Linked DNA regions of Prochlorococcus marinus XMU1411. The protein of the gene in region 2 binds, or shares a complex with, the protein of the main gene of each other region. Links are inferred from orthologs where the notes say so. Each region holds a gene or a part of one and is shown on either strand. Other genes may lie near its edges.

What was found.
Region 1: the proteins of pheS (region 2) and pheT are in contact, whole or in part, in a crystal structure (PDB 6P24), measured with the Escherichia coli proteins. The link is inferred for Prochlorococcus marinus XMU1411 from one-to-one orthologs.

Annotation. Positions count from the first base shown.
Region 1 is NZ_JAAORI010000003.1:564,419-567,817, forward strand. What follows is about bases 250-3,309. They hold pheT (phenylalanine--tRNA ligase subunit beta), read right to left. Parts: upstream 2,972-3,309; coding sequence 527-2,971; downstream 250-526. Other genes in these bases: HA145_RS04875 (hypothetical protein), read right to left, coding at 250-421; rpmG (50S ribosomal protein L33), read left to right, coding at 3,073-3,267; rpsR (30S ribosomal protein S18), read left to right, coding at 3,290-3,309. Outside these bases: more of HA145_RS04875, read right to left, coding at 173-249; more of rpsR, read left to right, coding at 3,310-3,399.
Region 2 is NZ_JAAORI010000004.1:202,436-205,617, reverse strand. The notes cover bases 181-3,023. They hold pheS (phenylalanine--tRNA ligase subunit alpha), read left to right. Parts: upstream 181-1,019; coding sequence 1,020-2,027; downstream 2,028-3,023. Other genes in these bases: cbiT (precorrin-6Y C5,15-methyltransferase (decarboxylating) subunit CbiT), read right to left, coding at 3,013-3,023; HA145_RS07135 (NAD(+) kinase), read left to right, coding at 2,097-3,005; surE (5'/3'-nucleotidase SurE), read right to left, coding at 181-951. Outside these bases: HA145_RS07150 (DUF3611 family protein), read left to right, coding at 1-162; more of surE, read right to left, coding at 142-180; more of cbiT, read right to left, coding at 3,024-3,182.

The DNA.
Region 1 (3,399 bases), on a different replicon or contig from region 2:
TTATAAATTTGAATAAATCATACTAATGATTCTTATAAATGGGAAAAATTAAAAAAACAATAATCTTTCAATCAATATATTATGTCCTTTCGATGTCCAAGAATATAATGATGGCTAAGAAGTATTGCAATGAGGGAGTTTTAAGTGTAACCGTACTGCCTTAAAGACAGTACTACTTACTTTGCAGCTTCTGAATAGCAGTTTGTTTATCAATACTAGGGACATCGCTTAAACCGTTTGCATCAAACCAAGGAGCACTTGCCCAATCAAACCCTTCACCAAAAGTGTTGTCAGGTGCTGTTATGTACCAATGGCATGAAGTGTCAGGAACGTCGACAGCACATTTTGACCAATCATCTGACCACTGGGGAACTTGTACCCACAGCACTGAAGATAGTAATAGAGATAATAAATTGATCATGAACTTTATAATACAACATTAATTAGTTTTATAGGATTATTATTTATCTTATATAAGAATTATACATAGACTAGTTTATAGTCTCATATAAGATTAGTAATACATTCAATTCCTCAATTTAGTATTAAAGCATGTTTCAACATTAGAAATGATATTTGAATGTATTGATGTAATGTCCGAGTCAAGTAATGTTTTATCTTTATCTCTATAAGATAATCTAAATGTATAACTTATATGATCATCTCCAAATTTAGAATCTTCAAAAACATCAATTAAATTTACTTCCTCTAAGAGATTTTTTCCTGTTTTTCTTATCTGTGAAGTTATTTCGCTAATTAAAAATTTCTTACTAAAAACAAAATTTATATCCCTTTCCATTTTCGGAACAATTGGATATGGCTTATATATTGGAATCCATTTATTTTTTCTTGTACTAGCTCCCAAAAGGTTAGAAACATTTATGTTAAATAAATAAACTTTTTTTAATGACTTCTTTTCTAAAATTAGTTTGGGATGTATTTCACCAAAATAACCTGCATCTTTCCCTTCAATAACTAATTTGGCTGTTCTTCCTGGATGAAGAAAATTAATTGAATCAGTAGGTTTATCCTCAATTTTTATATTCAAAGATGATAAAGCCTCTTTTAACTTTCCTCTCGCCTGATAATAATTAAGATCGTTATCCTTTTCCGAATTTATCCATTTTCCAAATTTTTTATTACCATAAATCGCACCATTGAGAACTTCTTCTTGAATGAACTCAGTTTTCTTTTGAAAAATATTTCCAATTTCAAATATATAACAACTTGTTTGTCCAGCTTTTATATTACGGTTTACTATCTCCAAATGTTCTTTCCAGATATTATCTCTTAGGCAACTAGTTTCTAATAACAAAGGATTAGATATCTTTATAAGTTTTTCATTATCTTCTGGAACAAGAGAGTAGCTTAGTACCTCGTTAAAACCATTTTCTGTGAAACCATTTTTTACTTTTCTCAATGCCAACTGTTCTGATGACAATTTTCCAGGCTTAATTGGATTAGGAAGGTTTAAGTCAAATCTGTCATACCCTATTAATCTCGCAATTTCTTCAATTAAATCTATTTCTCTCATTAAATCATGTGATCTATTTGGTATTACTGCTACATCCCAGCCATATTCTTTATTCTTTAATGTACAACCTATGAGTGTTAATTTATCAACTATTTCATTATCAGATAAATTTCTTTTTTCAAATTTATCGTTAATTATTATTGGGCCAAGAATTTTATGTATTCGATTTCTTCGTAGTTTAATAAATATATCTTCATTTTTATTTAAATTCGAAGTATTGATAATTGGTGAATTAATAGAAAAATATTCTTCTAAAAGATTAATTGCCCTTGTTACGGCACTTATTGTGTTTTTTGATGAAATCCCTTTTTCATACCTACTGCTAGATTCTGTTCTTATGCCAACCGCCTTTGATGATTTTCTTATGGTAACTGGATTAAAAACGGCGCCTTCAAGGTAAATAGAAGACGTAGTATTACTTACAGAAGTCTCTAAACCTCCTATCACCCCAGCAATAGCAACAGGTTTATCGCAACAAGTAATTACTGTAATATTTTCATTTAAATCATATTTTTTACCATCTAAACAAACAAGGCTTTCGTTATCCTTAGCTTTTCGTACAGAAAAGTCTTCTGGAGAAACTTCCTTTCCTGTGAAGTTAGATAGTTTTTCTTTGTCAAACGCATGCAAGGGTTGACCTTGTTCTAAAAGAATATAGTTTGTCAAATCAACTAGAAGATTAATCGACTTTATACCTGATTTTTCTATACGGTCTTTAAGCCATTTTGGAGATAATTTATCTCCATTTACTCCATCAATACAGCTTATTGTATATATGCAATTAGATTCTATAGCCTCTGGACAAAGTTTAATTCCCTTAAGTAAATGAATTTTGTATTTATGGTTTAATTCTGGAAAATTTAATGTGGATTGTAAAAGGGCAGAAATTTCGCGGGCTATACCTATAACAGACATTCCGTCTGGTCTATTAGCTGTAATGGCTAAATCATATATAAAATCATTTAATTGAAGCAAGTCAGACCCTGGAGAGCCCAATTCATATTTTAAGGCCAAATCTTCATCAATGATCTCTATCCCTTCACTAGAGTCTTCTAATCCAAGCTCCTGCAGAGAGCATATCATTCCTTCACTAATGACACCTCTAATCTCACTTCTTTTAATAGTTAAATCAACTGCATTTAATTTCGCGCCGACAGTTGCGACATAAACATAAATATTTGGTTTAATATTGCGTGCACCACAGATGATTTGTAAATTCTTTGATGTACCAATATCGACTTGGCAAATTGAAAGTTTGTCAGATCCTTCGTGTTTTATAACAGATAATACCTTACCTAAAACAACACCATTTACATTTTCTGAACAATCTTCTAATGATTCAACCTCAAATCCACCAATAGACAATTTCTCAGAGAGATCTTCTGGAGTAGAAGTAATTTCTACTAAATTTTTCAACCAATTTTGAGAAACTTTCATGTATATTTTTTAATCAATGATAATAAAAGAAATGAGCATATCTTCAAAAAAGTTTGTTGAAGATGTACAATAGAAAATTATACAATAAAGTATTAATCAAAATGGCCAAAAAAGGGACAAGAGTTGTAGTGACCCTGGAATGTACTGAAGCTAGGACAAGCACAGATCCTAAGAGATCAAATGGTGTCTCAAGATATACTACTGAAAAGAATCGTAGAAATACAACTGAAAGATTAGAACTAAAAAAGTTTAATCCTCATTTAAACAGAATGACTATTCACAAAGAAATAAAGTAACCACATCAAATTAAATAAAATCATGCCTAATTCAATTTTTAAAAAACAATTATCACCTATCAAACCTGGAGATCCTATTGACTATAAGGATGTAGAACTACTAAAAAAATTCATAACTGAGAGGGGTAAAAT
Region 2 (3,182 bases):
CAGGCATCCTCTCAAACTACTGGACAATTAATAACAGCGACATCAGATATTCCAATTACTGGGCTTGAGATTTTATCAGTGCTAAGTAATACCCAAGTTATTGCTGCCCACTTTTTTGGACTTTGCTTTTCTTTATGGCTTTTAAGAAGGATTTACAAATGAATTATTGATTTTAGGTAATAACTCTAAACCACCCCTCCAAAATAAGTCTGGTTCAACAGGCGTAAGAGATATTTTATTTGCTTGTATTTGAGATACGTCACTTGGCCAATTCTTTGGACCATAACCTTTTGATTTAAGATCCAAAACAACTTCACCGGCTAGCCAATAATAATCATCACCCCTTGGATCCTCTCGTTTAGAAAATTGATTTTTATATTTTCTAATTGATAATCTTGTCCAGGATAATTCTTTTATTTTATTTTTCTCGCAGGGCGGGATATTCAGATTTAAAAGAAGTGAAGGAGGCCAATTATCCATAATTGCTTGTTCGGCAATATTAATAGCAATTTCTCCAGCAAATTCAAAATTCTTCCACTTAAAACTTGCAACACTTATTGCCATGGAGGGAACATTTTCTAAAGTGCCTTCCATTGCTGCAGCAACTGTGCCTGAACAAAAAATATCTGTCCCTAAATTTGGACCGTGATTTATTCCAGAGAGGACTAGATCTGGTTTATTCTCCAATAATTCAGAAAGTGCTAATTTAACACAGTCAGCGGGCGTTCCAGAACATCCCCAAGCTTTAATGCCTTCCCCAAATAATTCGTCCGCTCTTTCCACTCTAAGAGGAGCCTGCAGAGTAAGACCATGACCAGTCGCTGATCTTTCTTGGTCGGGACATACAACTGTTATGTTATGTCCTCTTTTTTGTGCTGATTTTGCTAAAGCTCTTATCCCCTCTGCAAAAACCCCATCATCATTACTAATTAATATATTTAGCGATTTCATTAATCAATTGATTTTATTTATGGACGATGTTTAAGTAAGATAAAATAATACTTATTTTTACTATATCAGTGAGTCAAATTGAATCATTAAGTCAAATTGAGGAAAAATTAAATAATCTTTCTCTAACAGCAAAAAATAATATAAATAATGCTAATACTCATCAAGAACTAGATCAATTGAGAGTTTCCCTTCTAGGAAAAAAAGGTAATTTGTCAATTATTCTAAAAACAATGAGTCAATTATCTGCTGCTGATAGACCAATTGTTGGCCAGAAGGCAAATTTAATAAAAATAAATTTGCAGGAATTAATTAACCAAAGAAAAAATCAACTAAATAGTGAAGCCCTAGATCAAAAGATTAAAAACGAAAACATTGATGTTACTGTTCCTTCAATTGGAACCCCTAATGGAAATAAACATCCTTTAATATCAACCCAAGATGAAATCATTGATATATTTTGTGGTTTAGGATATTCAGTTGAAAGTGGTCCTGAAATAGAAAGTGATTTTTATAATTTTGAGTCTCTTAATATACCCAAAAATCATCCTGCAAGAGATATGCAAGATACTTTCTATCTTGATGAAAATCGACTTTTGAGGACCCATACTTCTCCAGTGCAAATAAGATACTTGGAAAATAATCCTCCCCCAGTAAGAATTATTGCGCCTGGGAGAGTTTATAGGAGAGATGCTGTTGATGCTACTCACTCTCCTGTATTTAATCAGGTTGAGGTTTTATGTATTGATCAAGATATTAATTTTAGTCACTTAAGAGGAACGGTTCTTACTTTTTTAAAAACTTTTTTTGGAGATATTCCTGTAAGGTTCAGAGCTAGTTATTTCCCATTTACTGAACCTTCTGCAGAAGTAGACGTTCAATGGAAAGGTAAATGGTTAGAAGTAATGGGATGCGGAATGGTAGATCCTAAAGTCTTAGAAAAATTAGGAATAGATTCTGAGAAATGGACTGGATTCGCAGCTGGATTAGGAGTTGAAAGATTTTGTATGGTAAGGCATCAAATTGACGATATCAGAAAATTCTATACAAATGATCTTAGATTTCTAGAGCAGTTCTAGTGGAATTAAGTTTTTTATTAGTATTGTCTAGCAAATTAGTTTAATATGGTTCTAGCTTTAATTTTTTGATTGGTACGTAAAGCGGGACTAATAGTTAATGATGGTAAAGAACTGGCCGTACAAACTGCAAGTTCTGTTCAGGAAAAATTGAAAAAATCTAATTATGAAGTTGTAAGAGTTAGTAGTTCTGGCGGGATGGTTGGATTTGCTAATCCTGATCAACACGTGCGACCTTTGGGATATTCGAATTGTGTCCCAGATGGTTTTGATTCATCAATGGAATTTGCAATTGTTCTTGGTGGGGATGGAACTGTGCTTTCAGCGGCTAGGCAAACGGCACCAGCAAAAATTCCTATCCTTACCATAAATACTGGTCATCTAGGATTTCTTGCAGAAGCTTATTTATCAAATTTAAATCAAGCTATTGATAAACTTATTTCTAGAAATTGGGATATTGAAGAAAGAACATGTTTTATTGTAAGCGTAATGAGAAATGATCAGAGGAGATGGGAGTCTCTCTGTTTGAATGAGATGGCTCTCCATAGAGAACCACTAACAAGTATGTGTCATTTTGAGATTTCAATAGGAAGACATGCCCCTGTTGATATTTCAGCTGATGGAGTAATTTTATCTACTCCAACTGGCTCCACAGCATATTCACTTAGTGCTGGAGGGCCAGTCATTACGCCTGATTGCCCAGTTGTTCAACTAACTCCAATTGCTCCACATTCGTTAGCATCGAGAGCACTAGTTTTTAATGATTCAGAGCCAGTAACTGTTTTCCCAGCAACTCCTGAGAGATTAGTAATGGTTGTTGATGGAAATGCTGGTTGTTATGTTTGGCCTGAGGATAGAGTTTTAATAAGAAAAAGTAAACATTCGGTGAAGTTCATTAGACTTGAAGACCATGAATTTTTCCAGGTTTTAAGAAATAAACTAGGTTGGGGTCTACCCCATGTAGCTAAACCAAATAAATAAAGATTTTTTAATTTACCTTTTTCCCTGTTAGTAAAAAAACAGGATTATTTGGTTCCAATCTTGTTCCCTCAGCTATACTCAAACTTTTGTAAGTCTGAATCAAATTTAACTTTGTTTGGAAGCTTTTATCTTCTAGTCTTTCTTTTAATGCATCAATAGTTTGAATATCTATTATTG